DNA from 3 places in the Mycobacterium sp. DL genome. Region 3 is predicted to be linked to each of the others. Evidence: predicted binding sites of a transcription regulator. Region 3 holds the regulator's gene; each other region holds the start of a gene.

The links. The regulator LexA, encoded in region 3, represses DNA repair genes until DNA is damaged. The targets are predictions, from matches to a motif close to CGAACANNTGTTCG.
Positions count from the first base shown of each region.
Region 1: a site for LexA is predicted at 8,364-8,377, ahead of ruvC (crossover junction endodeoxyribonuclease RuvC). Genes of this name have one in related genera too.
Region 2: a site for LexA is predicted at 6,513-6,526, ahead of ABDC78_RS29720 (HNH endonuclease signature motif containing protein). Genes of this name have one in related genera too.

Region 1 is NZ_CP155796.1:2,568,808-2,579,816, forward strand. It holds gene pdxS (pyridoxal 5'-phosphate synthase lyase subunit PdxS) at 52-900, shown strand; gene tesB (acyl-CoA thioesterase II) at 936-1,784, shown strand; gene pdxT (pyridoxal 5'-phosphate synthase glutaminase subunit PdxT) at 1,781-2,374, shown strand; gene ABDC78_RS12440 (TetR/AcrR family transcriptional regulator) at 2,380-2,952, opposite strand; gene ABDC78_RS12445 (SDR family NAD(P)-dependent oxidoreductase) at 3,003-3,878, shown strand; gene ABDC78_RS12450 (acyl-CoA dehydrogenase family protein) at 3,981-5,192, opposite strand; gene ABDC78_RS12455 (CocE/NonD family hydrolase) at 5,203-6,981, opposite strand; gene ABDC78_RS12460 (hypothetical protein) at 6,991-7,128, opposite strand; gene ABDC78_RS12465 (YebC/PmpR family DNA-binding transcriptional regulator) at 7,156-7,911, shown strand; gene ABDC78_RS12470 (hypothetical protein) at 7,944-8,288, shown strand; gene ruvC (crossover junction endodeoxyribonuclease RuvC) at 8,393-8,992, shown strand; gene ruvA (Holliday junction branch migration protein RuvA) at 8,989-9,576, shown strand; gene ruvB (Holliday junction branch migration DNA helicase RuvB) at 9,576-10,643, shown strand; gene ABDC78_RS12490 (alpha/beta hydrolase) at 10,695-11,009, shown strand, end outside.
Region 2 is NZ_CP155797.1:685-9,861, forward strand. It holds gene ABDC78_RS29685 (hypothetical protein) at 1-147, shown strand, start outside; gene ABDC78_RS29690 (hypothetical protein) at 199-2,679, shown strand; gene ABDC78_RS29695 (hypothetical protein) at 2,676-3,572, shown strand; gene ABDC78_RS29700 (antitoxin VbhA family protein) at 3,608-3,757, shown strand; gene ABDC78_RS29705 (hypothetical protein) at 3,896-4,093, opposite strand; partial or broken gene ABDC78_RS29710 (PaaI family thioesterase) at 4,092-4,346, shown strand; partial or broken gene ABDC78_RS29715 (hypothetical protein) at 4,467-5,094, shown strand; gene ABDC78_RS29720 (HNH endonuclease signature motif containing protein) at 5,132-6,508, opposite strand; gene ABDC78_RS29725 ((4Fe-4S)-binding protein) at 6,660-6,851, opposite strand; gene ABDC78_RS29730 (cytochrome P450) at 6,848-8,053, opposite strand; gene ABDC78_RS29735 (dihydroxy-acid dehydratase) at 8,147-8,905, opposite strand; gene ABDC78_RS29740 (TetR/AcrR family transcriptional regulator) at 8,962-9,177, shown strand, end outside.
Region 3 is NZ_CP155796.1:2,453,043-2,464,051, reverse strand. It holds gene ABDC78_RS11885 (PhzF family phenazine biosynthesis protein) at 16-702, shown strand; gene nrdR (transcriptional regulator NrdR) at 690-1,172, opposite strand; gene ABDC78_RS11875 (LysM peptidoglycan-binding domain-containing protein) at 1,336-1,815, opposite strand; gene lexA (transcriptional repressor LexA) at 2,006-2,704, shown strand; gene ABDC78_RS11865 (hypothetical protein) at 2,719-4,791, opposite strand; gene ABDC78_RS11860 (acyl-CoA dehydrogenase family protein) at 4,987-6,159, opposite strand; gene ABDC78_RS11855 (molybdopterin-dependent oxidoreductase) at 6,268-8,562, shown strand; gene ABDC78_RS11850 (DEAD/DEAH box helicase) at 8,572-9,918, opposite strand; gene hflX (GTPase HflX) at 10,120-11,009, opposite strand, start outside.

The DNA.
Region 1 (11,009 bases), 120 kb from region 3:
GCAGGCCTGGGGGCATCACCCGCTCGCGGCACAGCGCGGGTCAAGCGCGGCATGGCCGAGATGCTCAAGGGTGGCGTCATCATGGACGTCGTCACCCCGGAGCAGGCCCGCATCGCCGAATCCGCGGGGGCCGTCGCAGTGATGGCGCTCGAACGCGTCCCCGCAGACATCCGCGCCCAGGGTGGGGTGTCGCGGATGAGCGATCCCGACATGATCGAGGGCATCATCGCCGCCGTCACGATTCCGGTGATGGCCAAGGCGCGTATTGGGCACTTCGTCGAGGCGCAGATCCTGCAGAGCCTCGGCGTCGACTATGTCGACGAGTCCGAGGTGCTGACGCCGGCGGACTACGCCCACCACATCGACAAGTGGAAGTTCACCGTCCCGTTCGTGTGCGGGGCGACCAACCTGGGTGAGGCGCTGCGCCGCATCACCGAGGGCGCGGCGATGATCCGGTCCAAGGGTGAAGCCGGCACCGGGGACGTGTCCAACGCCACGACGCACATGCGCAAGATCGGTGGCGAGATCCGTCGGCTCACATCGTTGTCCGAAGACGAACTGTACGTAGCCGCAAAGGAATTGCAGGCACCATTCGACCTCGTCGTCGAGGTGGCGCGGGCCGGCAAGCTGCCTGTCACGCTGTTCACCGCCGGCGGCATCGCCACACCGGCCGATGCGGCGATGATGATGCAACTGGGGGCGGAAGGCGTCTTCGTCGGCTCCGGCATCTTCAAGGCCGGCAATCCCGCGGAGCGGGCCGCCGCGATCGTCAAGGCGACCACCTTCTACGACGATCCCGACGTGCTGGCCAAGGTGTCGCGTGGGCTGGGCGAGGCGATGGTCGGAATCAACGTGGAAGACATCGCGCAGCCGCACCGGCTCGCCGAACGCGGCTGGTGACGTCGATGAGCGCTTGCGCGAAGAGCAAACGGTAGATGGCGATCGAGGAGATCCTCGATCTGGAGCAGATCGAGGTCAACATCTACCGCGGTGGTGTCTTCAGCCCGGAATCCGGGTTTCTGCAGCGCACGTTCGGCGGCCACGTCGCAGGCCAGTCGCTGGTGTCCGCGGTGCGCACCGTCGACCCGAGATACCAGGTGCACTCGCTGCACGGGTACTTCCTGCGGGCGGGTGACGCGCGGTCGCCGTCGGTGTACACCGTGGAACGGATCCGCGACGGCGGCTCGTTCTGCACCCGCCGGGTGACCGCGATCCAGCACGGCGAGACGATCTTCTCGATGTCGGCGTCGTTCCAGACCGACCAGAGCGGCATCGAACATCAGAACACGATGCCCGCCGCTCCGCCGCCCGACGACATCCCCGACTTCAAGTCGGCCAGCAAGGTGTTCGACGACGCCAGCTTCCGGCAGTTCGACGAGTGGGACGTGCGGATCGTGCCGCGCGAACTCCTGGGGGTGCGCGAGGGCAAGGCCTCCCAGCAGCAGGTGTGGTTCCGGCACCGCGATCCGTTGCCCGACGATCACGTCCTGCACATCTGCGCGCTGGCCTACATGAGTGACCTGACGCTGCTGGGTTCGGCTCAGGTCAACCACCCTGAGGAGCGCAGGCACCTGATGGTGGCGTCGCTGGATCATGCGATGTGGTTCATGCGCGCGTTCCGGGCCGACGAGTGGCTGCTCTACGACCAGTCATCCCCGTCGGCCTGCGGCGGACGGTCGCTGACCCAGGGCAAGATCTACAACCGGTACGGCGAAATGGTCGCGGCGGTGATGCAGGAGGGTCTGACCCGCTACGCCCGCGATTTCACGCCCGGCCGCGGGTGAGCCCGCGCATCGGTGTTCTCGCGCTGCAAGGTGATACCCGCGAGCACCTCGCCGCGTTGCGTGCCGCCGGCGCCGACGCATCGACCGTGCGGCGTGCCGCCGAACTCGACTCGGTTGACGCCCTGGTGATTCCGGGCGGCGAGTCCACCACGATGAGCCATCTGCTGCGTGTGTTCGAACTCCTCGAACCGTTGCGCACCCGACTGGCCGACGGTATGCCCGCCTACGGGTCGTGTGCCGGGATGATCCTGTTGGCCACCGAGATCCTCGACGCGGGCGTGCCCGGCCGTGACGCCACTCCGCTCAATGCAATCGATATGACCGTGCGCCGCAACGCTTTCGGCCGCCAGGTTGATTCCTTCGAGGATGACATCGATTTCGAGGGGCTCGATGGGCCCCTGCACGCGGTGTTCATCCGGGCACCGTGGGTGGAGCGTGTCGGTGCGGGCGTGGAAGTGCTCGCGCGGGCGGCCGGACATCCCGTCGCGGTGCGCCAGGGCCGCATGCTCGCGACGGCGTTTCATCCCGAGGTCACCGGCGACCGCCGCGTACACCAGTTGTTCGTCGAGATGGTCATCGACCGCGCCTGAAATCTCTAGGACGGTGCGATCGCCGCGATCAGGCTGTCGGTGAGGTCCTCGGCAGTCGTGTCCCATTTGTCGTTGCTGAGCAAGCCGCTCTGTTCCAGGCCGGCCGCACCGTGCGCGCCGGTCAGGAGGATGGCCGCGCACCGTTGGGCGTCCTGTTCGCCGACGACCGCGGTGACGATGACAATGAACTCATCGCACATGCGTTGCGCGGCCCGGACTATCGCGGTTGGGTCCGATGCTGGGGTGGTGAACATCAGCTGGTATCGATAGGGCTGTTGGCGGCTGACCTCGATGACGCTGAGCAGGGCCGCGCGCAGCTTGTCGGCGGGTAGCAGCTGCGCGTCCGTCTGAAGGGCGTGCATGCGGTCACCGATGTGGTTCCAGCTCTCGGCAGCAACCGCCGTGAGCAAGCTCTCCTTGTTCGCGAAGTGCCGGTAGGGCGCACCGCGGCTGAGACCTGTACGCGCAGCTACCTCGCGCAGCGTCACGGCATCGGGGCCACCGCTGTCGAGCAGTTCGGCGGCATCCTCGAGCAGCGCGCGGCGTGTGGCGGCGGCTGATTCGATGCGGCTGACCATGCCCCCCATTTTATGTTGACATTGTCATCTGTCAGCGTACCCTCGTCGAGATGACAATGTCATCTGAAATCCAGGAGATCGTCATCGTCACGGGTGCGTCGACCGGCATCGGCGCGGCGGCGGCACGTGAACTGGCCCGGCGGGGGTTTCATGTCCTTGCAGGTGTCCGCCGCGACCAGGACGCCGCTGCCATCCGGGGGCCGGATATCGAGCCGCTGATCCTCGACATCACCGAACCCGACCACATCGAGGCGCTGGTCACTCGGGTGAACGGCGATCCGCAGCGCCGGGCAGTCCGGGCGCTGGTGAACAACGCCGCCGTCCAGGCCAACGTGCCGATCGAAGCCTTTGCGATCGACGAATGGCGACGCATGTTCGAGGTCAACCTCTTCGGCCAGATCGCCGTGATCCAGGCGCTGCTGCCTGCCCTCATGCGCAACAGGGGTCGCGTGGTGAACATCAGCTCCGTGGGCGGCAAGGTCGCGATGGCCACCTACGGTCCTTACGCGGCAACAAAATTCGCGCTCGAAGCCGTCAGCGACTCGTTGCGACGCGAAGTCGCCGCGTTCGGTGTCAGCGTCGTCGTGATCGAACCGGGCGCCGTACGCACGGAAATGCTCGGCCGGGCGATCGCTACCGCCGGCGAGCTGGTGTCGGCGATGACGCCGGAACAGAGCCGGCGCTACGGTGATCTGGTGCACGCCGTGAACGCACAGGCTGTGTCGTCCACGAAGTCAGGGCTGCCCGCTGAGGCCGCGGCCAAGGTGATCGGCAAGGCGGTGACGACGCGCAAGCCGCGGACTCGGTACCCGGTCGGCCGCGAAGCCGCGATGATCCGCTGGCTGCCGTTCCTGCCCGATCGAATGCTCGACCGCGTCTTCGCCGCCGCTCTGCGTCCCCATTTTCCCGACGAAACCAACATCTGAGCGGAAAAGATCATGCGGGTCGTTGCCTTGACGCCACCATTGCGGGTGGTGACAGGGGCGTGACCCGCCATCACGGCGAATTCTACTTGTGCGTCAGTGAATTCAGCGGATCGGCAGGCCGGTGATGGCGCGTGCCATCACCAGACGCTGGATCTCGCTGGTGCCCTCGAAGATGGTGAAGATCTTGGCGTCGCGGTGCATCCGCTCCACGGGGTAATCGCGGGTGTAGCCGTTGCCGCCGAGGATCTGGATCGCCTCGTCGGTGACGTAGACGGCGGTCTCGCTGGCCACCAGCTTGGCCATCGACCCCTCGGCCGAGGTGAACTCCTTGCCGTTGCGGGCCATCCAGCCGGCGCGATAGACCAGCATGCGGGCGGCGTCGATGCGCGCTTTCATGTCGGCCAGCTTGAACGCGACCGCCTGGAACTCGCCGATCTTGCGTCCGAACTGCTCACGCTCGCAGGCATAGTCGCGGGCGTACTCGTAGGCGCCTCTGGCTACACCGACGGCCATCGCGCCGACCGTGGGCCTGGTCCGCTCGAAGGTCGCCATCGCGGCCTGCCCGGCGGCCTTCTTGCCGTCGCGGACCTTCGCGATGCGCGCGTCGAACTTCTCCTTGCCGCCGATGATGAGGCGGCCGGGGATGCGCACGTCCTCGAGCACCACCTCGGCGGTGTGGGAGGCGCGGATACCGTGCTTGAGGAACTTCTGGCCCTGGCTCAGCCCCTTGGTGCCCGGCGGGATGATGAACGACGCCTGACCGCGGGTGCCCAGCTCCGGGAAGACGGAGGCGACCACCACGTGGACGTTGGCGATGCCGCCGTTGGTGGCCCATGTCTTGGTTCCGTTGAGGACCCACTCGTCGGTGGCCTCGTCGTACCGGGCGCGGGTGAGGATCGCGCCGACATCGGAGCCGGCGCCTGGTTCTGACGAGCAGAACGCCGCGACCTTGGGTTCGTCGATCGAGCCGAACATCTGCGGGACCCACTCGCCGACCTGTTCGGGAGTGCCGTTCGCGGCCACCGAGGCCGCGGCCAGGCCGGTGCCGAGGATGGCCAGCGCGATGCCGGCATCACCCCAGAACATCTCCTCGAAGACCACGATCATGCCCAGCCCGGAAGGTTCGGCGGTCTGCTCGGCGAACAACTCCATCGAGTAGAGGCCGACTTTGGCGGCCTCCTGGATGATGGGCCACGGCGTCTCTTCGCGTTCGTCCCATTCCGCGGCCGCGGGCCGGATCACGTCGGCGGCGAACTCGTGCACCCAGTCCCGGACGTGGATCAGGTCGGGGGACAGGTCGAGGGAAAACGTCATGGGCGGCATCTTACTTCTCGGTAAGTTTGCTTTCGTCCACTGTGACCGAAAGAACACCTGCCTCTTCGCCGTTCAGTACCGGCAGCAGAAGCCGCGACGCCGAGTGAATGGTGTTCAGGCTGCTGGTTCCCACGCTCGCATGGCGGAAGTTCATGATCGCCGGAGTGCCCCGATTCTGATCGTCGCTGGTGAGTACGAGACGGATCCGGTGGCCCGCCGAGAAGCGACGGGCGTTGGTGACCAACGGGATTCGATAGTCGACTTGTTCGCCGACGGGGACCGCGATGGCCCCGGTGCAGGGCAGCGCCGGAGCGCCGTCGCGGCTCGCGGCCTCGTCGATCGACCGCAGGCTCGCGCGAAGCCATCCGGCGGTGACGTCGACGACCTCGCCGTCGGGCGACACCTCTTGCAGCGTCGCCATCCAGGCGGTGTCCATCGCGGTTGCCGACGCCACCAGGCGCAGTTCGATGGGGCCGGCGACGTCGAGATCCCCGGCCAGTGCTTCCGATGTCCACGCAAGCATGGACAGCGGATCGATCGGGCTGGCCTTGGCGCGGTTGAGTCCGGCGCCGAGAGTGAGGTACTCGCGCGCCCCGGGCGGGCCTTCGACCTCGGAGAGTCCACCGTCGGCGCGCAAAGCCAGTCGGTGGTGGTGTGCATCCGGAGGCCAGCTCAGGCTGGTGCGCCAGTCGTCGGCGCCCGGCAGCACGTAGCGGATCGGCGGCCCATCCATGATCCCGGTGTCGACGCCCTTGAGCCAGTGGTCGTACCACGCGAGCGCCTCGGTGTGCAGGCTCTCCCACGGCCAGGTCAGACCGAACTGTCCCAGTAGCGCCATCCGCACATTCGGGTTGTGCGCCAGGGCATCCCAGGCTGTGAACGTCGAAGGCAGGTGTAGCGGTACGTTCTCCCAATCGCAACCGAGGTAGACCGGTATTTCGATGTTGCGCAGCAGTGGCAGCAGGTTGCGGTCCTCCCACCACTCATCGCGCAGGGGATGTCGGACCATCGTCTCCAGCCACAGGTCATCCCAGGGATGCGGACTGTGCGGCAACTTGAGCAGCTCGCGCATCATCGTGACGGCCCCCTCGCCGTTCATGGTGGAGAACTTGCGGTGCAGCCTGGGGGTGTTGAGGATTCGTCGCGCCGCCGCAATGACCGGGTTGCGCCGCCAGAACGCGTCGCTGCGATCCGAGGTCAGCCCCATCATCGCCAGAAACGGCGTGATGAAGGTGGCGCTGGCCAGGCCGTGGTGGGAGGCGGCGTCGTAGAGATCGGCGGTCACCGCCACGGGAAAGATCGCCTCGAGGTGCGGCGGGCGCTCGACGGCCGCCTCCAACTGGGTCATCGCGAAGTAGCTGATGCCGATCATGCCGACGTGGCCGTCGCACCAGGGCTGCGCCGCCGCCCACTCGACCAGGTCGTACATGTCTTGACGTTCCTGCGGGTCGAAGAAGCCGAACGTACCGCCGGAGCCGCCGGTGCCTCGGACATTGGCGATCACGTGCGTGTAGCCGCGCGGCACCCAGAAGTCGGTGGCGCCCGCCTCGATGAAACCGGCGGGTGCGCCGAGGTCCTGCATCTGACGGGGATAAGGCGACGCCGCGATGAGCGCCGGAAATCTCCCGTTTGTGTCGGGACGGTGGATGTCGGCGAGCAGGGTGACCCCGTCGCGCATCGGCACCGCGACGTTGTCGACGCGTCGGATTCCGTACCGGGGTCGGCTGAGATTCCGGTAGTGCCGTCCCGTGGTCTGCGGGCCGTTGAGCTGGCGTTCGTGGCGCGGCATGGTCTCACGCTACGACGCCGACCGATCGGCGACGACGAGATCGTCGATGCGGTCTCGGCCAACCCGCAGCACCACATTCCGCGCGATCTCAGGGCACCAACGTGACGTCGGCGCGGTGCGGTCCACGTAGACTCGTCGGGTTGCCACCGATCGAGATGAGCGAGGTAGTTCCGCATGAGCGGCCATTCCAAGTGGGCCACCACAAAGCACCAGAAGGCCGTCAAGGACGCACGCCGCGGCAAGGAGTTCGCGCGGCTGATCAAGAACATCGAGGTGGCCGCCCGCACGGGCGGGGGTGACCCTGCCGGCAACCCGACGCTGTACGACGCCATTCAGAAGGCCAAGAAGACGTCGGTGCCCAACGACAACATCGAGCGCGCCCGTAAGCGCGGCGCCGGTGAAGAGGCGGGCGGTGCGGATTGGCAGACGATCATGTACGAGGGTTACGGCCCCAACGGTGTCGCGGTCCTGATCGAATGCCTGACCGACAACCGCAACCGCGCTGCCGGTGAGGTCCGCGTGGCGATGACCCGCAACGGCGGCAACATGGCCGACCCCGGATCGGTGTCCTACCTTTTCTCCCGCAAGGGTGTGATCACGCTCGAGAAGAACGGCCTCTCCGAGGACGACGTACTGACCGCGGTGCTCGAAGCCGGCGCCGAGGATGTCACCGATCTCGGCGATGGCTTCGAAATCGTCTGTGAGCCAACCGATCTGGTTGCAGTGCGAACCGCGTTGCAGGACGCGGGCATCGACTACGACTCAGCCGACGCGGGATTCCAGCCGTCGGTGTCGGTGCCGGTCGACGTCGAGGGGGCCCGCAAGGTTCTCAAGTTGATCGATGCGCTCGAAGACAGCGACGACGTGCAGGACGTCTACACCAACATCGAAATCCCCGACGAGGTCGCCGCCGCCCTCGACGAGGACTGAGGCGACCCGGCCAGATCGGAAGCGGTGCGGTCATGGCGAAGGTGAAAGATCTCGACGGCACCACATGGATCGTGCGTCGCTGGTGGTGGCGGGCGATCCCGTGGGAGACCGGTTTCGCGACGCTGGACATGGTGATCCTGCTCGTCATGCTCCCGTTCATGGCGCTGTGGCCGTTCTGGCTGGTGGCGAAATGGCTGGGGATGCCGTGGACGATCGTGATCGAGCGCGACGGTGTGGAGGTCGACCGCGAGCGGGTACGCGGTTGGCGCAGGTCCGGTGAACGGATCAGGGAATTGGCCGACTCGGCTCAGGCACGCGGGCAGGGCGACGACGGCGACCGACGGGACGTGGAGCAGACCGCCACCGAGCTCCACTGACGGATCGGGAACTCCGTCGCGCCGCGATGGCCGCGTGTCCCTGCCCGTCGCTGTCGCAGGCAGAAGCTAAGCTCTCGAACAAATGTTCTGACGAAGGGGCTGGCGTGCGGGTGATGGGAGTCGATCCCGGCTTGACGCGGTGTGGGCTGTCGGTCATCCAGAGCGGCAAGGGCCGACAGGTGATCGCACTCGACGTCGACGTCGTGCGCACCCCGGCTGAACAACCGCTGGCACACCGTCTGCTGTCGATCAGCGATGCCGTCGAACACTGGATGGACACCCACCGACCCGACGTGATCGCGATCGAGCGGGTGTTCGCCCATCAGAATGCCTCCACGGCGATGGGCACCGCCCAGGCTGCCGGGGTGATCGCGCTGGCCGCGGCCCGCCGCGACATCGACGTCCACTTCCACACGCCCAGTGAGGTCAAGGCCGCCGTCACCGGCAACGGCCGTGCCGGTAAATCTCAGGTCACCGAGATGGTCACCAGAATCCTCACGCTGCAACAGAAGCCGACGCCGGCGGATGCTGCCGACGCCCTGGCGCTGGCGATCTGTCACTGCTGGCGGGCACCGATGATCGCCCGGATGGCGGAGGCAGAGGCCATGGCCGAAGCGCAGCGGCGCAAATATCAGGCCACCCTCAAAGCGGCGAAGACGGAGGCGAAGTCGGTGCCGGGCCGGATGTCTCGGAGCGCGACGTGATCGCCGCCGTTCGGGGTGAGGTCCTCGACATCGCCCTCGACCATGTGGTCATCGAGGCGGCCGGTGTCGGCTACAAGGTAATGGCGACCCCCGCAACGCTGGCCGCCCTGCGTCGCGGCGACGAAGCCCGGCTCATCACCGCGATGATCGTCCGCGAGGACTCGATGACGTTGTACGGCTTCGCCGATGCCGACGCCCGCAACCTGTTCCTGACGCTGATCGGGGTGTCGGGGATCGGGCCGAGCATCGCACTCGGTGCGCTCGCGATGTACGACGGCCCCACGCTGCGGCAGGCGATCGGCGACGGTGACGTCACGGCACTGACCCGAATTCCCAAGGTGGGCAAGAAGACCGCGGAGCTGTTGGTGCTGACGCTGCGGGACAAGGTGGGGGTGGTGACCTCGACCGGCTTCACCGCGGTCGGTGGGCACAGCGTCCGCGGCCCGGTTGTGGAAGCGCTCGTCGGGCTCGGGTTCGCGCTCAAGCAAGCCGAGGAAGCCACCGACAAGGTCCTCGCCGACGAACCCGACGCCACCCAGTCGAGCGCGTTGCGATCGGCGTTGTCGATGCTGGGCAGGAAGTGATGGGTCGATTCGACGAGGAAGAGCACGAGGACACCACCGACCGTGAGGTGTCCGCGGCGCTGACGGTCGGCGAGGGTGACATCGACGCCAGCCTGCGGCCGCGCTCGCTGGGTGAGTTCATCGGTCAGCCGCGCGTCCGCGAGCAGCTGCAGCTGGTACTCGAGGGTGCCAAGAACCGCGGCGGCACTCCCGACCACATCCTGCTGTCCGGGCCGCCGGGTCTGGGGAAGACCTCGTTGGCGATGATCATCGCCGCCGAACTCGGCACCTCGCTGCGCGTCACGTCCGGACCCGCGCTGGAGCGCGCCGGGGATCTGGCGGCGATGCTGTCCAACCTCGTCGAGCACGACGTGCTGTTCATCGACGAGATCCACCGGATCGCGCGTCCCGCCGAGGAGATGCTCTACCTGGCGATGGAGGACTTCCGCGTCGACGTCGTGGTCGGGAAGGGTCCGGGCGCCACGTCGATCCCGTTGGAGGTCGCGCCGTTCACGCTGGTCGGCGCTACCACCCGATCGGGCGCGCTGACCGGCCCGCTGCGTGACCGGTTCGGGTTCACCGCGCACATGGACTTCTACGAGCCCGCCGAACTGGAGCGGGTGCTGGCGCGCTCGGCAGGCATCCTCGGCATCGAGCTGGGCTCGGACGCCGGATCCGAGATCGCCCGCCGTTCCCGGGGCACCCCGCGCATCGCCAACCGGTTACTGCGACGGGTGCGCGACTACGCCGAGGTGCGTGCCGACGGCATCATCACCCGCGACATCGCCAAGTACGCACTGGCCGTGTACGACGTCGACGAGTTGGGCCTCGACCGTCTCGACCGTGCGGTGCTCTCGGCGCTGACGCGCAGCTTCGCGGGCGGCCCGGTGGGGGTGTCGACGCTCGCGGTCGCGGTCGGGGAGGAAGCCGCCACCGTCGAGGAGGTGTGCGAGCCGTTCCTGGTGCGCGCCGGGATGATCGCGCGCACTCCGCGCGGGCGTGTCGCGACCGCACAGGCCTGGACCCACCTCGGTATGACGCCGCCCAGTGGGGTGCCGGGTCTTGGGCAGACCGGCTTGTTCGAATGACGTTGATGAGAAGAGGGTCAGAGACAGGGCTGGCGGCGTAGCCTCACCAGCGTGATCTGGCGCCGGTTCGGCGTGTTGACAGCGGTGCTCGTGGTCGCTGTGGGGTGTGCCCGCAGCACTGCCGATCCGGGCGCCGCGGTCCCGGGTGCGGTCGATATCGGTGAGGGACGCGCGTTGTTCCTGGACTGCCAGGGGTCGGGCTCGCCGACGGTGTTCATCATCCCCGGCATGGGTAGCTACGCCGAGGCCTGGAATTACGTCGTCCCACCTGACGATCCGACGTGGTCGTCGCCGTACGACGACATCGAGCGGGCGTCTTTGATTGCCAGTCCCGAGGCGGCCCAGCCGACCGTCGCGCAGACGACG
Region 2 (9,177 bases), on a different replicon from region 3:
GTGGCAGAACTGGTGTCGGTCTACTACGCACGGATGGCCGCGTACGCACCCGTCCGCACGCGTGGGCTGGCTGAACCGCGACCGCACAGCGCAGCAGAGGAGAACGCAGCGAGTGACCGTGTGTGGAAGATTTGTGGTCTCGGCTGAGTCTGTCGTGCATTGTGCGCACAGCCCGAACACCCAACGGAGGCAATAGAAATGCCCGCAGCATCGGGACAGTCAGCCAACAACATCCAGGTCGAGGCGCAGGCGCTCATCGCCGACGGTGCCAACACCGCGGCCGAGGCAGGGGCGGGCGGGGTAGGTGTCAGCGGTGGCGGCGCTGGTGATATTCAGCGTCCGCCGGGTGTGGCCGCCGCGATGGCGATCGGTGAGTTCTGGCCGAGCATCTCCGAGAACGACATTCAGCGTGTGGTCGATGAGCACCGGGCCGCTGAGCAGCGGTTGTCCGACTACGGCGACACGCTCAAACGCAAACGGTCCGAGAGTCCAAACCTCTTGCAGGGGCAGGCCGGCGATGCGCGGGTCGAACGGCTCACCGAGATGATGAATCATGCCTACGCCGTGGCGGATCATCTCGGTTCGAAAGCCGTTACCGGGGAGTCCTACAAGAGCACGGTGGTCGGGCTGAAAACAGACCTAACGCGCATCGGGGATGCCGCTCAAAAGGCTTGGGAGGCAGCACAAACGGCCAAGACACCGTTCTCTGTTGCCCCATACAAAACAGAAGCGGCAACAGCACAGTCCGTCGCACTGGGAGACATCGCCGCGACCCCGCCACCGACCCCTATGCCGGGCGAGGACAGCCCGCGTGACGGAACACAGGCAGGGCCAACAACCACCGAAAACGAATCTGCCGTGGACGAGCCGCGAGAGAAAGCCGACCGCGACTTGGGGTCGGCGGCGGACACGGTAAGCGACGCCAAGGGGGCCGGGGATGAACACCTCCAGGGTGACCAAGCGAGAGTCGCTGACGAAGTGGTCGAGGTGGATCACACAGCCACCGGCAACGAGTTTGCGGACGCACCAGCGCCAGTAGCTGGCGAGGTCGAGCGACCCGTGACGCCCCTGGCCAGTCCCGTCACGTCGCCTACAGCTATACCCCAGATGGGCAATGCGGGCAGCGGGGTGGGCTCGGGCATGGGCGGCGTGGGCTCGGTACGGCCGCCGCAAATGCCGACCGGTTTGAATCCGTTGAGCGGGAGTTCGTTGAAGGATGCGGCGACGGCTCCGGCGTCGTCGATGTCGGAGGCGCTGTCGAGTAATCCGAATTTGTCGAGTGCGGCGAGTAGTTTCCAGTCGGGTTTGGCGTCGGGTATGGGCGCTTCGGGCGCGGTGTCTCCGACACCATCGTTGGAGAAGTTCGCCGGCCCGCATCCTTCTTCGGCGGCGGCGTCGCCCGGTGGTGGGCAGGTTCCGGTGGTTCCTGCTCAGGGAGGGGGCGCGCCGACCCCGGCACCGGCCGCGCCGGGTGCACCGGCCCCGGCCGGCGGCGGCGGTATGGCACCGGTTCCTCCTGGCGGCGGTGGTGGGGGTGGTCTGATGCCGTATGTGCCGCCCGGTGGCGGTGGTGGTGCTCCGGCACCGAGTGCGGCGACGTTGCCGACCTCGGCTCAGCCGCCAGGCACGTCAGCGCCGCCGCAGCAGAGCGCTGGTGGGCCGCCGGTTGTGGCGTCGAGTTCTGGGTCTGGTGCGGCGGCTGGTGCTGTGGCGGCGGGCGAGCCGCTGCCGAGTGCGGAGCTGGTGTTGGCGCGGCGGATTCTCGATGGTCTGGTGCGCGGTACCGAAGTGCGGAAGGAGTTGCTGAACGGCGGCTGGGTGGAGTGGGCGGTGTCGGTGCTGGCGTTGCCGACCGGTCAGGTGGTGGCGATCGCCTCGACGGTTGGCGACGGTGCCTATGTGCCGCCCGGTGTGGTGATCCCGGCCTCGGCGACGTTGGCGGTCTATGACCACGCACTGCCGATCGACTGGGCGCACCGGTTCGTCGGGGTCCGTGCTGCGGCGAAGCTGCTGGCGGCGCACGCCGAGGAGCTGGCGCGGGTGACCGATGTTCGGCCGCGCGCGCTGGTGAGCTCGGAGCTGGGGGTGCAACAGCCACGGGAGTGGGTGGGCGAGTTTGAGGCGGTGCGTGACGCCGATATCCGCCGATCGCCGGGTGAGGCGCCAACGGCTGGTGGTGGCTACCGGCATCGCTTGGAGGCGGTGGCACCGGATATCTGGGCCAAGACGCAGCTGGTGCTGGGTGAGGCGATGTGGCGGCGGGTGGCCGAGGCGGTCGCGCAGACGGTGCTGGACGAGGCCAAGGCTGTGGAGGCGGATCGACCGCCGATGACCCCGCCGCTGGTGGACCCCTACGACCGGCGTGAGGTGGTGGAGCGGCTGGGCGCGGGCCAGCCTGTCGACTGGGATGCCCACCATAAGCACGTCGCGGAGCGCGGCGTGCTGCACCCGGATGGGGTGCTGGACGCCGACGAGTCTGATGTGTCCGAGGCCCAGCGCGGGTTCTACCGGCACTTTTACCGGTCAGCGCTGATCGTTGAAATGTTGGGATGCTGGCGGGACCAGCCGGTGTCGTTGCCCGATGTCGCCTACTGCGGCTGGGCCGCCGGGTTCGGGCATGCCGTCGACGGAGCGTTAAACCAGGCCCTCGCGGTGCTCGAACCGGGGCAGCGCCGATGAGCAGCCTGAAGGAGTGGGCCTGGCACAAAACCGGGCGGGCGGTGTTGTGGGCGCTGCTGGAAGCTGCCCGTGACGGCGAACTCGAAGAGGACTGGCGGGTGATGTGGGCGGACCGGACCGCTGCGGCGCTGCGGGTAGCCCGCGCAGGCGACCCGGACTGGTGGCGGGGCGATGCGGCGCGCCATATCCGGGCGGTGTCGCCGGGGCAGGGTTGGCCCCGGGTGGGTCCGGTGATACCTCGCCCGGCTCCAATACCAGTGGAGATACCTCGCCTGGGTCCGGGGCTGCCCGGCTTTGACGTAATCGCTGTGCGGCGAACGGCGGCCGCGGCTGCGGCTACCGCCGAGCCGGTGGGGCCGAGCCAGGAGGCAGGCGAAAAGGTGCTGTTGGCACTGCGTGACCTGGCCGACAACGACGCCGAGGCCTGGTGGGCGTGGGAACCAGCCCGCGCGGGGGAGGTGAGTGCAGGCCAGGCGCTGCGGGCTTGGTGGTGTGCGGCGCTGGAGGTGGTCGGCGTCGAGGAGGCCGAGGAGCTTGTGCAGAGCAGAGAGCGTGCAGAGCGGATGCTCCAGCAGCGCGAGGGCCACGGCGATATCGCCGTGCTCCAGGGGATGAAGGTGTGGACCCGCCAGGCGGACGGTGTCCGCGAGTTGGCGCAGCAGCGCCGCGACCTGATCACCGAAAGCGCCACCGCGGCGGCCACAACATTGCACCGGGCGACATTGCAGCGGGCGACACCTGGGGTCGGGCCGGTGCTCAGCGATTGGGTGGCGGAGGCGACCGCCCGCGCCCGCCAATGGCGAGACAGAGACGCGGCGGATGTGCATCTGGCGGAGCTGACTGACCCGGCCTACCGCGAAAGGCTGGAGCGGATACCGGAGTACTGGAGTTGAACACGCCCAGGCGTTCGCCCACCCAGGGCGAGGCGGTGTCCGTCGCTGTGGCGGCGAGCGGGCTGGCCGGCCACGAGGTTTCGCCGGGCGCGCGTGATCTCCTCGATCGAATCGAGCGCGGCGTGCTGACCTACGACGAGGCCGTTGCCGAGGTCATCGCGGAGTTCGGGCAACCCGCCCGGTGACCCCGGCGCAGTGTGGGTATCAGGGCAGCGCAGTGTGGGCTATCATAGGTGGTGCCTGTTGCGTTGAGCTTCAGGAAGTGAGCCCGAGACCCGGCCGGACGACCGTGGCGCTCGGGCTTCGCGATTTTTGGGGCCTGGTCACACGTCGCGGGTGACCGTGACGGCGGGGTTGATGAGCTTGCGCCAGTGCCCGCCTTTGGCCCAGCACCAGGCGATGGCGTCGGGGATGGCCAGCAGCGCGTCAGCGTGGGGGCGTTTGTGCTCGTAGTGCAGGGTGTCGCGGCAGCCGGCGGCTCGGGTGTATTCGATGAGTTTCTGGTTGTCGAACTTCACCATGGTGCCGCTGCTGTTCGATTCGGTGTTCGGCATGGTGATCCACGCCGCGGGCCGGCCGATCAGCCGCACCGCCTTCCTGCACGTCGACTACCGCAAGGTCACGCCCATCGACACCACGCTGACCGCGCGCGGCTGGATCCGGGAGACCGACGGCCGTAAGGCGTTCGTCAACGCCGAGCTGCGCGACCCCGACGGCAATGTGCTCGCCGAGGCCAACGGGTTGATGGTGCGTCTGCTCGCCGGCCAGCCCTGACGGGTCGGCGCCGAGACTGCAGGCAGTGCGGCGTTTTACCCTGAAATCCCGCACCCCGCGCAGTTTCGGCGGCACCATGATCACGTGACCACCGAACGTCCCGAGCGCGATGTGCGCCGGCTGTCCACCCCACGCGCGGCTGGCCTGGCCGGGCGTGTTGTTCGCCGTGCTGTTCGGCGTCGCGATCGCGCTGATCCACACCGCGCTTCCCGAAGGCGCCCAGCCGGGCGCGCAGTGGGTGGAGGGTTCGGAGGGCAAGGTGCGCGCGGCGGCGGTGCTGATGCCGTTCGCCGGCATCTGCTTCCTGTGGTTCATCGGAGTGGTGCGCGACGGATTGGGCAGGTTCGAGGACAAGTTCTTCGCCTCGGTCTTCCTGGGCAGTGGGCTGCTGTTCCTCGCGATGATCTTCGTGTCGTCTGCCGTGGGGGTGGCGTTGGTGGCCAGCCGCGGCGCCGACTACGGAGCCGATGTGCACGTGTTCGGTCAGGCACTGCTGATCGCGCTGTCGAAGACCTACGCCCTGCGAATGGCAGCGGTGTTCATGATGTCGCTGGCCACCATCTGGCTCAAGACCGGCCTGGTGTCGCGGGGGCTGGTGATCTTCACCTACGTGGTGGCGCTGACGCTGTTGGTGGCCAGTGACGTGACGGTGTGGCTGACGCTGGCGTTCCCGGTCTGGGTGCTGATCGTCAGCGTGCTCGCGCTGAGCAAGGCCGGGCTGATCGACCTGCACCGCGACGGCGACTGATTCCCGCTGTCGGCGAGCAGGTTTGGGTCTTGTCCGCCTACGGATCGTCGTGGTCGATGATCCGTTCGGGGTGGTGGAGGTTGTTGGTGCGGGACTGGCCGCAGTCCAGCTCGGGGGGCGGAATCCATTCGGTGACGCCGTCTGTGGGGCGGTTCCTTGTGGTCCAGCCGGCGGTCTCCACCATGCGATTGTTCGGCCCGCACGCCAACGTCAGGTCCTCGATGTCGGTGCGCCCGCCGTCCTTCCAGTCTTGGTTGGCGTGATGCACCTGGGAGCGGTAGGCACTCGCGCTGCAGCCGGGCATGGTGCAGCCGCGGTGTTTGGCCAGCAGCATCAGCCGCTGAGCCAGGGTGGCGGTCCGGCGGGCCCGGCCCAGGTGCAGGGGCAGGCCCTTGCCGTCGAACAGCGCCAGCCACGGGCGGGAGTGGGCGGCGAACTTGAGCACGTCGGCGATCGGCAGCCTCGTGCCGCCGGCGGTCAGGCCGTGGCCGGTGCCCTTCTCCAGATCAGTCAGACTCACCGTGATCACGACATTCGCGGGCAGGCCGTTGATGGTCCCCGTCGGCTGCGTGGTGAGCATGCGTTTGCACAGGGCCAGCAGCGCGTCGTGGTTGCGTTTGCCCGTGGTGCGGGTGTCGTTGCGTATCTGCTCGTCGGTGGGTTCGCCGTCGAGGCAGGGGTGCTCGTCAGCGGGGTTGCACATCCCCGGGGCGGCGTTGCGCTCCATCAACGGCTCTAAGGTGGCCCACGCCTCCGGAGTCAGGAGTCCTTCGAAGGGCCGCATCCCATCGGGGCGTTGCTTGCCGACCCGGATATAAGCCAGGGCTTGGCGGTCCTCATCGGAGAGCTCGCCGTCCTGGTTCAGCAGGTAGAGCATGTGCGCGGCGGCGGTGCGGAACTCGGCGGGTCCGAGTTCGCAGGCATGCTGGGCCAACTGGACTTCGGCGTTCTCCCGGGTCTGAAAATCCACGAACCCGGGCAGCTCACGAAAGAACCACCGCACATGCTTGATGCGCTCGGCGCCGATCAACCCCTGGGCCTGACCACGCGCGAACGTGGGCATGGAGGGCGCCAGCGGTTCACCGGTCAGCGAGGTCCGCGGCCCCAACAACGCCGCCTCGTCCAACCGCCGACGCGCCTCCGAGCTGGAGATCCGCAGCCGCTGCGACAGCACTGCCGAGTAATTCTTGGCGCCCAGGGATATCGGTGAGCTCTGGGAGGTGATCCGCTGATACACCCGATGATCGAGGACCGGCTGCGCGCGGGCGATAGCTTCAAGACGCTGCTGCACATCCAACAACTCGACATCGGTGAACGCGTCGATCGACAGGCGATTCATCTGCGCGGTCAGGGTTTCGATCTGCGCCAGGGCAGCCAGCATCGCCTCCCGGTCTGCGACGGCTGAGCTACCCATGCCTCGAACATACGTGCGACCACCGACAAAAATCCGCGCCATGTGACGTCAGATGCCCAAGTGACACAGGGTTTTTGGTACTTCATCGAGACTGCAACCAGCGTGACTGTCACTCGCACTTTGTCACGGTGGGTGCAGTGTCAACGCCCGTTCACTCGACGATGTTCAGCGCTCCGGAGGGGCAGAGCTGCACGGCTTTTCGCGCGTTGTCCTGCTCGGCTGGGGGCACATCCTCGACCAGCAGCACCACGATCCCGTCGTCGTCCTGGTCGAAGACCGCCTCGCTGTTCATCACACAGACCCCGGCGCCGATGCAGACGTCGCGGTCGGCGCGCACCCTCACCAGGCCACCTGCAGCGACTGCAGCCCGTAGATGAAGTGGAAGGACCGGAAGGCCACGTCGTCGAAGGATTCGTCGAGGCGCAGGGTCGGAAAGCGTTGCAACAGAGCCGGAAACGCGATCTTCATCTCCATCCGGGCCAGCGGTGCGCCCAGGCAGTGATGGACACCGTGGCCGAACGCCAGATGTCCCATGGCGCCGCGGCGGACGTCGAATACCTCCGGGTTGTCGATGAAGCTCGGGTCGCGGTTGCCCGACGGTAGTGAGACGACCACCAGCTGGTGCGCGGGAATCTGCACCCCGGCGATCTCCACGTCGTTGGTGGTGATGCGGGGGATGCCCGAATGCACGATCGACAGCCAGCGCAGCAGCTCCTCCACCGCCGGGCCCACGGCATCGGGGTCGTTGCGCACCAGGGCCAGCTGATCCGGGTGCTGCAGCAACGCCAGGGTGCCGAGGCCGAGCATGTTGGAGGTGGTCTCGTGACCGGCCACCAGTAGCAGGCTGCAGATGCCCACCAGCTCGTCGTCGGTGAGCTCGGATCCATGCTCGCGCACCAGCATTCCGAGCATATCGTCACCGGGTGAGCGACGTGCGCCGGCCACCAGCGCCTGCATGTAGGCACGCCCGGCGCGCTGCAGCTCGAAGCGTTCCTCGATCGGGATCGACAGGTCGAGCTGGCGGCTGGTGCGGTGCTGGAAATCGTCGCGGTCGTCATACGGCACGCCCAGCAACTCGCAGATCACCAGTGACGGGATGGGCAATGCGAAGTCGGTGACGAGATCACTTGGTGGACCGGCCTTTTCCATGGCGTCCAGATGCTGGGTCACGATCTCGGTGATCCGTGGCTCCAGGCGCTTCATCCGGCGGCCGGTGAACTCGCCGGTGAGCATGCGGCGCAACCGGGTGTGCCTGGGTGGGTCCAGGCCCAGCAGGTTGCCGGACTGGGCGGCGCGTTGTTCTTCCTCGGACACCTCGGGTGCCCCGGGTACGACGAACCCTGGCGGGCGCTCATTGGAGAACCGCTCCGGATCGGAGAGCACCGTCTTGATGTCGTCGTGGCGGGTCACCAGGTACACCGGCATGCCGAAAGCGTTGATGACGGTGCGCACCCCCTCGGTCTCGCGGATCTCGCCGAGGGTGGGGATGGGGTCGAAGTCGACACGCTGCATGTGCAGCGGAGGTGAGGCAGGTGCCTGGGTCATGGTGTCGACGGTACACGCGAGGCTGTTGGGTCCGCGTTGGGAAAGCGTCGATCAGGCCGTTGACCAGGGCGGGATCGCCAAGAAGCCGCTAACTCACCAGCCCCCCACCCAGCCGTCGAAAATGGCGTCCGGCTCGTTTTCGGGCTGCTCGGAGCGGCCGACCAGAAAGTCGAAATCGCACCCCCGGTCGGCCTGCAGGACACGGTCGACGTACATGGCCGCGTAGCCACGACGCTGTCGATGGCGCGGGGGTGGCGCCTGGCGGGTGGCCAGTTCGTCGTCGGGAACCAGTAGGTCCAGCGTGCCGGCGTGGGCGTTCAGCGCGATGATGTCGCCGTCGCGGACCAGGCCCAGCGGACCGCCCGCGGCCGACTCGGGGCTGACGTGCAGAACACACGTGCCGTAGGCGGTTCCGCTCATCCGGGCATCGGAGATCCGCACCATGTCGGTGACGCCCTGGCGCAGCAGCTTGCTGGGGATGGGCAGCTGGCCCCACTCAGGCATGCCGGGGGCACCGCGCGGGCCGGCATTACGCAGCACCAGCACGGAATCCGCGGTGACGTCCAGGTCGGGGTCGTCGAAGCGGGCCATCATGTCGCGCATGTCGTCGAACACCACGGCGGGCCCCTGGTGCACCAGCAGGGCAGGGGTGGCCGCGCTGCACTTGATCACTGCGCCGGTGGGCGCCAGGTTGCCGCGCACCACGGCCAGGCCCTGCGGCGGCTGGAACGGGGCATCGATGGTGGCGATGACGTCTGCGGCGGTGGAGATGCCGGAGGGCAGGTTGTCGGCGACGGTCTTGCCGCTGACGGTCAGCGCGTCTGTGTGCAGCAGGGTCTCGATGGACTTCATCACCGCGGGGATGCCGCCGGCGTGGGAGCCAATCAGCGCTACCCCCCGATGACGACATCGACCCGCGAAGAATCCGCTCACGCAACCGGCTACTGGATGCTGCCGCAACACTTCTCAGCACAGGAGGGGTCGAAGCCGTCACCATCGATGCGGTCACCAAAGCCTCCAAGGTGGCCCGCACCACGCTGTATCGGCATTTCCAGAGTTCATCGCATCTGCTTGCAGCCACATTCGAGCGACTCCTTCCGCAGGTGACCACACCGGCGCCGACC
Region 3 (11,009 bases):
ACGTAGCATCGGCTCATGGCCATCGACGTGACAGTGCTGCGCGTGTTCACCGACCGAGACGGCAGATTCGGCAACCCCCTGGGCGTGATGGACGCGGCCACCGTGGACCCAGCGGATCGGCAGCGCATCGCTGCCGAATTGGGTTACAGCGAAACGATATTCGTCTCTCTGCCGGAAACGGGTACCCATACCGCACATGCTCATATCCACACGCCCACCACGGAACTCCCCTTCGCCGGACACCCGACGGTGGGCGCGTCCTGGTGGCTTGACCACCGAGGCACACCGGTGAAAACCTTGCAGGTTCCCGCCGGCATCGTGCAGGTGACGTACTCCGGGGACCTGACGTCGGTCAGCGCCCGTGCCGAGTGGGCGCCGGACTTCTCGATCTACCAACTCGGCAGCGTCGACGAACTGTTCGCCGCGGACCCGGACGACTACCCCGACGAGGTCGAGCTCTACCTGTGGGCCTGGCTGGACGAACCGGCGGACACGATCAGATCGAGGATGTTCGCCCCCCACCTCGGGATTCCCGAAGATGAGGCGACCGGCGCGGCAGCGGTCCGCATCACCGAGCACCTCAGCCGTGACCTCACCATCGTGCAGGGACAGGGGTCGATCATCCAGACCACCTGGTCTGCTGAAGGGTGGGTGCAGGTGGCGGGGCGGGTAGCCGACGACGGAACGCGTCAGATCGACTGAGCGGGCTCGCCCTCGACCGGCGCCTCGCGGTGCGCACGCAACGCCTGAATCTCACGTTCGAAGTCCTCGGCCGACGAGAACGAGCGGTACACCGACGCGAACCGCAGATAGGCCACCTCGTCGAGCTCACGAAGCGGCCCGAGAATCGCCAGGCCCACTTCGTGACTGGGCACTTCCGGCGATCCGGTCGCCCGCACCGCGTCCTCGACCTGTTGGGCGAGCAGGTTGAGCGCATCGTCATCAACCTGTCGGCCCTGGCAGGACCGCCGGACACCTTTGATGACCTTGTCCCGGCTGAACGGCTCGGTGACCCCGCTGCGTTTCACCACGGCCAGAACCGCGGTCTCGACGGTCGTGAATCGTCGCCCGCACTCGGGGCACGACCGACGTCGGCGGATCGCCTGACCCTCATCGGTCTCGCGGGAATCGACCACACGCGAATCGGGGTTACGGCAGAACGGACAGTGCATCACCGCTCCTTCGCCGCACCGACAGAGAACCGCCTCGAACGTCTTCGAGCGTACCTGCGTGGCCCACGGGTAGCTCAACGCCGGGCCGATTGGCGCGTACCTCACGTCACGGTTCCTCAGAGCGCTTGGACAGCAGGGCGTTTGGCGGCTCGGCAGCCATTGTTCAGCCGACGGGCGCGATGAGCGTCTGCCCGGCGGCCAGCGACGCGGTCTGGAGTTCGTTCAGTTCACGGATCCGCTCGACGACATCTCCGACGGGCGCATCGGGCGCCACCCGCTGGGCGATGTGCTGAAGCGACTCCCCTGACTTCACCTGCACCACCGCCAGGCGGCCGGGAATCTCGGCCTCGCTACCGACCACACCGCCCAACTGTGCGACCAGCCCCAGCCACAGGGTGATCGCCCCGGCGATGAGCGCCAGAATCACGGTGGTTGCCGGGGTGATCGGACGCCGACGATGTGATGCCCGGGATACCAGCACGCCGGTGCCGCGGTAGCGGACCGCAGCGCCGCCGGGCCGCACCCTGCGCGAGGCGTCCGCCGGTCGAGTGCGCCCGCCCTCGACCACCGCGCACCGGCGTTCGACACGCCGGAAGTCGTCGTCGAACGCGGTCCAGGCCTCGCGAGTGTGGAGGATCGTCATCTGTCTGCCCTTTCGGTCCGGCTGGTTGTTCGCTCTTGTGTTCGAACGGTACTCGATCATGTGTTCGATGGATAGAACATGTGATCGAACTGTTGCGAACGCTAGAGCAACCCACCGACATGCCACCCCGGACCGACACGCGTCGAACACATGTTTGATTCTTGGTGCCGTCCGCGTTACATTCGGCCCCATGAGCGATGACAGCAGCGACACCACGGCCATCGTCGACGCACGGCGTGACCGCGAATCAGGACTCACCGACCGGCAGCGCACGATCCTCGATGTCATCCGCGCATCGGTGACAACCCGCGGATACCCGCCGAGCATCAGAGAGATCGGAGATGCGGTCGGGTTGACGTCCACGTCGTCGGTCGCACATCAACTGCGGACGCTCGAGCGCAAAGGGTTTCTCCGGCGCGACCCCAACCGCCCCCGCGCGGTGGACGTGCGCAGCCCCGAGGAGGGTGGCGCACCCATCGTGACCACGGACGTCGCCGGTTCCGACGCATTGCCGGAACCGACCTTCGTGCCCGTCCTCGGGCGCATCGCCGCCGGCGGTCCCATCCTGGCCGAGGAGGCCATCGAAGACGTGTTCCCGCTACCGCGCGAGCTCGTCGGCGAAGGGTCGCTCTTCCTGCTCAAAGTAGTCGGCGAATCGATGGTCGACGCAGCGATCTGCGACGGCGACTGGGTGGTCGTCAGACAGCAGAACGTCGCCGACAACGGCGACATCGTCGCGGCGCTGATCGACGGGGAAGCCACCGTGAAGACGTTCAAGCGAACGCGGGGCCAGGTGTGGCTGATGCCTCACAACCCCGCGTTCGACCCGATCCCCGGCAACGACGCAGCCATCCTTGGCAAGGTCGTCACCGTGATCCGCAAGATCTGACGCAATCCCGGACGCTAGTCCCCGCGCACGAATCCGTTCGTGCGTGCCATTTCCTCACTGGCAAACCAGATCTCGACGGGGGCCTCGTCGTAGTCGGCACTGTCCGGCACCCAGTACAGGCCCGACGCGGTGTCGGCCTTGATCGGATATCCCTCGGGGATTTCGTGTGGATCATCGAGAGGCAGTCGCAGAGCCGTGGCCGAGGGTGCCGGTTCGTCGAAATCGATCCTGGCGTGGCGGCCGGTGTCGGTCAACGGGTCTCGGTCGAGCGCGGCGAAAGGCTCCGGCTCGAACGCGGCGAAAGGCTCCGGTTCAGACTCGACCGGCCCCTCCTCGTCGGGTGTGGTGTCGGTCTGATCCTCTGAGCCCTCGGCGCCCTCGGAGAAGGCGATGTCGGTGGCCGTCGGGACTCGTGTCGGTGCGGTGTCCACCGAGTCCGGGTCGTCCTGCTCGAGGGCAAGGTCGTCGAACTCGTCCTCATCCGTCTCGGCTGGTGTCTCGGCCGGCACCGGCGCACCCCAGAAGCTCAGCGGAGCAGGAGGAAGCTCGTCGGACGCAGTCGGCGCCGCCGGAGACCCGGAAGACAGCGATCCCAGCCCCTCTCGTGCATAACGATCACCGAACAGGGTGTCCTCGCGACCGTCCTCGTCCTGACGGCCCGCGCCCGCCAGTGCCGGCTCGTAGCCGCGACCGTCATCGGCCGCACCACCGGCCGGCGGACCGAACAGGTCATCGTCGTCGCCCCCACGCCGGCGGTTGCGCATGACCGCGAAGGCCACCAGGCCCGCCAGCAGCAACACCGGGATGACTGCGAGCAGCCACCACCATGTCCACTGCATCCCCTCGGCGTCGGTGTTCGACGCCGGTGTGGTCGACTGCGGCGCTTGTTGTTCGGGCACCTCGAGGTCGGCCAACTGCGACGCGAGATTGGCGGGTTCGGTGCTGAACCGCTTGGTGTCCGAGTTCCACGAGATGGCTCCACCGCTGAAACGCTGGGTGATCACCCCGCCGTTGTCGGTCTGGTCTGCCACGGGCGCACCCAACTCGCCGGTGGCGCCGCCGAGCTTCTCCCACGCGGCGGCCATCGGGCCCCGGACGATCACCGCACCGTGGTCGGGTGTCCAGAAGATCACCGGCTTGTCGTCGGCGGCGAAGGCACTCATCCGGCTCGCCGGAGCGACCCCGCCGTCGACCTCGCTGGTGACCGGGAAGCCGAGGTCACCCTCCGGGCCGCCGACACTCTCGTACTTGGCCAGCACCTGACCGGTCACGACGTTCGCACCGGTCTGGGGACTGTAGAAGATCTTGCCGTTCACAAAATCCTGACCGAGGCCGTCGGCCCCGATCGGGTACGGCTCCCCTTCTGCGGCACCGAGAGGACCCAGCGGTCCTCCCGCAGCCCGGCGTGCGGCGTTGATCGCCGACACCGGATCGTCAGGAACGGTCAGATCCGTCAGCTGGCCCGCGAGGTCGGGTGGGACCGTGGTGAACGTCTTGGCCCGGGAGTCATAGGAGAGCTCACCGCCGGTGAACGCCTGGGTCACCACCGCGCCGTCGTAGGTCGGATCTTCTGCGGGCACGCCGAGCACCCCGGACGACCCGCCGAGCCTGTCCCACGCCGCGTTGATCGGCCCGCGAACCACCCGGGCACCCGTTTCGGGGGTCCAGAAGATCACCGGGTTGTCCGCCGCGTCGAACGTGCTGTTCCGGCTGTTCGGGGCACGGCCGGGCCCCTCGTCGATCTTGGGAAAGCCCAGATCGCTGTCCGCAGGGCCACCGAGTGCTTCGTACTTCTCCAGAATCGCGCCCTGCATGAACCGGGCACCCGTTGCCGGCGTGAAGAACATCTTGCCCGAGGCGAAGTTCTGCGCGAAGCCGGCACCGGCCGGATACACGTCGCCTGACTTGGGGCCCAGCGGACCGGCGTCACCGCCGTTGGCCTGCCAGGCAGCGGTGATCGCGTCGTTCGCCTCGATCTCAGGCTGCGCGGCCGCGACGGGAGCCAGCAGGAGCGCCGCAGCGACTCCCAGCACCCCGATCGTCGCGCGACCGACCACACGTAAGCGCAGCATCGGCTGCCGGATCATTCGTCCTCCCCGCGGTCGGCGACAAAGTTTCCTCCAACAGATCCTTTCGAAACCTGGCTTCGAAAAGTCCTGCGAAAGTACCGCGTGCGTTCACTTTGCGTCAGTGGACGTCGATTACCAAGGAACCTCGCCGATTCGACGGAAATAATATGAAGTCATCGACCACTGTTCGACAGCCCCGTCGACGTGCTTTGTTCAGACGCCGAGGCTCCTACCGATGATTTCCTTCATGATCTCGGATGTCCCCCCGTAGATGGTCTGCACCCGGGCATCGAGATATGCGCGCGCCACCGGATATTCGCGCATGTACCCGTAACCGCCGTGCAACTGCAGGCACCGGTCGATCAAATGGACCTGCTTCTCGGTGGAATACCACTTGGCCATGGCAGCCTGTTCGACGGTCAAGCGGTCGTCGAGGTGCAAGCGGATGTACTCGTCGACCATCATGCGGACGACGGTTGCCTCGGTGGCCAACTCGGCCAGCAGGAATCGGCTGTTCTGAAAGCTGCCGATCGGCTTTCCGAATGCCTTTCGCTCCCTGGCGTATTCGACGGTCTGGGTCAGCACCTCCTCCATCGCGGCGGCAGCCATGATGGCGATCGAGATCCGCTCCTGCGGCAGGTTCTGCATCAGGTAGACGAACCCCTGACCCTCTTCGCCGAGCAGGTTCTCTGCCGGCACCCTGACGTCGGTGAAGGACAGTTCGGCGGTGTCCTGGGCGTCCAGGCCGAGCTTGTCGAGATGGCGGCCGCGCTCGAAGCCTGCCATTCCGCGCTCGACCATCAGCAGCGAGAATCCCAGCGCGCCCTTCTCCGGGTCGGTCTGGGCCACCACGATCACCAGATCGGCGTGAATTCCGTTGGTGATGAAGGTCTTGGAGCCGTTGAGGATGTAGTGATCGCCGTCTTTGACCGCGCGCGTCTTGATCCCCTGCAGGTCGCTGCCGGTGCCGGGCTCGGTCATGGCGATAGCGCTGATCAGCTCGCCGCTGCAGAATCCCGGCAGCCAACGTTGCTTCTGCTCCTCGGTGCCCAGTCTGATCAGATACGGCGCGGTGACGTCGTTGTGCAGGCTGAAGCCCAGCCCGCTGTACCGGCCGGCGGTCACTTCCTCGGTGACGATGGTGTTGTAGCGGAAGTCCGCTACTCCGCCGCCGCCGTACTCCTCGGGCACCGCCATGCCCAGGAAGCCCTGCTTACCGGCTTCGAGCCAGACACCGCGATCGACGATCTTGTCCTTCTCCCACTCCTCGTGGAACGGCGCGACGTGCCGTTCGAGAAAGGAGCGGAAGGAGTCGCGGAACATCTCGTGTTCAGGCTCGAACAGGGTGCGCTCGTAGGCGATGACGGGTTTGGCTTCGGCCCCCATGGGCGTCCCTCCGTGGTTGGTACGGGCTGTTACCGTCAAAGTACCCCATCCAACCGGGTGGTTGGTCGAGCCACCGCCGCGTCAGCCGACCGTCATAAACTCGCCACCATGGTCTCGCCCGTCCCACCCGCTCTGACCAGCCTGACGCATTGGGGCGCGTTCACCGCGACCGTCGATTCCGGTGACGTCGCGTCGGTGACACCGCTGCCCGGCGACGCCGATCCCTCTCCTGCGCTGGGCAACCTCCCCGGCTCCGTCCGGCACCGATCGCGGGTCACCACGCCTGCGGTCCGCCGCGGCTGGCTCGAGGGCGGACCGGGCCCCAGCGATCGACGCGGCGCCGACGAGTTCGTCGCGGTGTCCTGGGACGAACTCACCGACCTGCTGGCCGATGAACTGCGCCGCGTGGTGCACACCCACGGTAACGAGGCGATCTACGGCGGTTCGTACGGTTGGGCCAGCGCCGGCCGCTTCCACCACGCTCAGAGCCAGGTACATCGATTCCTGAACTGCCTTGGCGGGTACACATTCTCGCGTCACTCCTACAGCCTGGGCGCGACCGGGGTCATCATGCCCCGGGTGGTGGGCACCCACGACGACCTGTTCAAACGGTCCACCCAGTGGGACGTCATCGTCGAACACACCGACCTGATGGTGTGTTTCGGCGGGATGGCACTGAAGAACACCGGTGTCAACCACGGCGGCACGACCGCCCACCCGGCCCGGGATGCACTGCGCCGGTTTCGGGAACGCGGCGGTCAGATCGTGTCGTTCTCCCCGCTGCGCGACGACGTCGACGGCCCGTGCGACTGGTACGCCGCGGTGCCCGGGACGGACGTGGCGATCATGCTCGCCCTGGCGCATGTTCTGGCCTCCGAATCGCTGGCGGACCGCGATTTCCTGGCGACCTACTGCGTGGGCTACGAACGCTTCGAGCGCTATCTTCTCGGAGTCGACGACGGCGTTCCGAAGTCACCGCAGTGGGCCGCGTGTATCTGCGGGTTGTCCGCTGAGGAGTTGACGGCGCTGGCACGCCGGATGGCCGCCGCACGCACGATCGTCACCGTCAGTTGGTCACTGCAGCGGACCCGGCACGGCGAACAGGCGCCGTGGATGGGGCTGACATTGGCCGCGATGCTCGGCCAGATCGGTCTTCCCGGAGGAGGATTCGGCCACGGATACGGGTCGATGAACGAGCCGGGACTGCCACCGCTGCGGTGCGGCCTGCCGCGGCTACCGCAGGGCGTCAACCCGGTCTCGTCGTTCATCCCCGTCGCCGCGGTCAGCGATATGCTGCTGCATCCCGGAGAGATGTTCGACTACAACGGAATCCGGCTCGTTTATCCCGACATCAAACTTGTCTACTGGGCCGGCGGTAACCCGTTTCACCACCATCAGAACATCCCCCGATTACGGCGGGCGCTGGGGCGCCCCGACACCGTGGTGGTTCACGAACCGTACTGGACCGCAATGGCCAAGCACGCCGACATCGTGGTGCCGTCGACCACGTTCCTGGAGCGAGAGGACTTCTCCGGGTCCAAGAACGACCCGGTGCTGATGGCGATGCCGAAAATGACCGAGCCCTATGCGCAATCGCGGGACGACTATCAGACATTCGCCGCACTGGCGCGCAACCTGGGCTTCGAGGAGGCGTTCACCGAGGGACGCACGACCCGGGAATGGCTGGCGCACCTCTACCGAACCTGGTCGACGTCACTGGATTTCGACGTTCCCACGTTCGACGACTTCTGGCGGGCCGGCCGGCTGCGGCTGCCGACTGAAGAGGGGCTGACACTGCTGGCCGACTTCCGGTCCGACCCGACGACGCACCGACTCGGCACCCCCAGTGGCCTGATCGAGATCTTCTCCGCCACCATCGACGCCTTCGGCTATGACGATTGCCGGGGTCACCCGGCATGGTTCGAACCGACCGAATGGCTCGGCGGGCCCCGCGCAGCCGACTATCCGTTGCACCTGATCGCGAATCAGCCTGCGAGCAGGCTGCACAGCCAACTCGACGGTGGCGCGGCCAGCCAGCAGTCGAAAGTCGAGGGCCGGGAACCGATCCGGATGAATCCGTCGGATGCGCAGGCGCGTGGACTGGTCGGTGGCGATGTTGTGCGGGTGTTCAATGACCGCGGGGCATGCCTGGCCGGAGTGCTGCTCGACGCCGGGGTGCGGCCTCAGGTCGTACAGTTGTCCACCGGGGCCTGGTTCGATCCGGTGGATCCGACCGACCCGGACGCCATGTGCGTCCACGGCAACCCCAATGTGCTCACCGACGATGTGGGTACCTCGTCACTGGCCCGCGGATGCACCGGCGCACACGTGCTGGTGGAGGTCGTGAAGTTCACCGGTCCACCGCCGCCGGTGCGTGCTCACGAGCCTCCGGTGATCAGGTAGCCGCGCCGTCTACGGCGTGGTGCGGGCGTGCCCGCGGGCTCCGGCGCCGCGTGAGCCGCGCCGCCGGTTTCCACCACCGGCGCCGCCGGCACCCCTGGGGGCGCCACCGCCGCGTCGATGATCGGAGCCGCGATCGTACTTCGGTCCGCCGCTCTTCACCGTCGGGGCAACAACTTTCGGGGCCTCACGCAGCGGTGCGATCTCGCCGACCAGCTCATGCACCGGAGCCGAGTCCGCGGTGACCTCCTGGGGCCGCACGGTGATACCCGCACGGCGCAGCAGTTGCTGGGTGTCCCTGCGCTGTTCGGGCAGGACAACGGTGACGACGTCGCCGTCGCTACCGGCCCGTGCGGTACGCCCCGAGCGATGCAGATACGCCTTGTGTTCCATCGGCGGGTCGACGTGGACGACCAGTTCGACACCGTCGACATGGACACCGCGAGCAGCGATGTCGGTGGCCACGAGCACTCGCGCCGTGCCACTGGTGAATGCGGCCAGGTTGCGGTCGCGCGCGGGCTGCGACAGGTTGCCGTGCAGATCCACCGACGGCACCCCGGATTCGGTCAGCTGCTTGGCGAGCTTGCGTGCCTGATGCTTGGTGCGCATGAAGAGGATCCGGCGTCCCGTGCCCGAGGCCAGGCGGTGCACCAGGTCCTTCTTCTGCTGCACTCCGCCGACGTGGAACACGTGATGGGTCATCACCGCGGGCACCTCGTCGGCCTCTTCGACCGAGTGCAGCACCGGGTCGCGCAGGAACCGCTTGACCAGCTTGTCGACCCCGTTGTCCAGGGTGGCCGAGAACAACAGTCGTTGGCCGCCGGCGGGCGTCGCCGTCAGGATCCGGGTGACGCCGGGCAGGAAACCGAGATCCGCCATGTGATCGGCCTCATCGAGCACCGTGATGGCGACGTCGTCGAGCCGGACCAGCTTCTGACGCATCAGATCCTCGAGGCGGCCGGGGCAGGCCACCACGATGTCGACGCCGCCGCGCAGAGCGCTGACCTGCCGGCTCTGCGAGACGCCTCCGAAGATGGTGGTGACACGCAGGCCCGCTGCGGCCGCGAGCGGCTCCAGCACGGCGGTGATCTGCGTCGCGAGTTCCCGCGTGGGAGCCAGGACCAGACCGGTCGGGCGGGACGGCTGACTGCGGCGCCCGGTGAGCGTCGCGACCAGCGGAAGCGAGAAGGCGAGCGTCTTGCCGCTGCCGGTCTTTCCCCGGCCGAGCACGTCGCGGCCGGCAAGCGAGTCCGGCAGGGTGGCGGATTGGATGGGGAACGGTTCGTTGATGCCGCGCTCGGTCAGCGCGCGCACCAGTGGTGCGGGGACGCCGAGGTCAGCAAAAGATTGCAGGGTCATGTGTGCCTTTCCAGCCTGTTCGGGCAGCGTGTGCCCGGGCAACCGCGACGGAGACCGTCCAGCGGGAGTGCGCACACAGTGGCGGTTTCGCCGTAGTGGGTGATCTGGCGCCGGCGTTGTCCACAGAGTGGGCGGGTGTTCCGCAGCCGACGTTCTCGTTGAGCCTACCGCACCACCGTGTGTGCGACGCACTCGCCGCGATCAGTACGTCGCGAACCCGCTCAACCCGACAGCGAGTGAAATCGGTACGCGGGCCTTGATCCTGGTGCCAGAAGCGCTGTGCTCCATGGCATCGACGCGCCCGTCGGCATGCACGCGGTTGACGAGATCGCCACGGCTGTAAGGGATAGTGACATCGATCACTACATCACGGGGGGCGATCAACTCCGCCATCCGGGAGCGCAACCGCTCCATCCCGTCGCCGGTGCGCGCGGACACGAACACCGCGTCGGGCAGCGCGCGCCGCAACTTCGCCAGCGCCAGATCTCCTGCGGCGTCGATCTTGTTGACTACCAGCAATTCCGGCGCCGCCTTGCCGTCGTGGTCGGCCACGACATCCCTCACTACCTGCCGAACCGCATTGATCTGGGCCAGCGGATTGACGTCCGACCCGTCGACGACGTGCAGCAACAGCTCGGCGTCGACGACCTCCTCGAGTGTCGACCGGAACGCCTCGACCAGCTGGGTCGGCAGGTGGCGGACGAAACCCACGGTATCGGTCAGGACGACCTCCCGGCCGTCGGCGAATTCACCACGGCGAGTGGTCGGCTCGAGCGTCGCGAACAACGCGTTCTCGACCAGCACACCGGCACCGGTCAGCGCGTTGAGCACACTGGATTTGCCGGCGTTCGTGTAGCCGACGATGGCCACCGAAGGCAGGTCGCTGCCGAGCCGCCGGCTGCGCTGGGTATCGCGCACCTGCTTCATTGCGCGAATCTCCCGGCGCAGCTTGGCCATTCGTTCACGGATCCGCCGGCGGTCGGTCTCGATCTTGGTCTCACCCGGGCCGCGGGTACCCACCCCGCCGCCGCTGCCACCTGCACCACCACCCTGCCGGGACATCGACTCGCCCCAGCCGCGCAGCCGCGGCA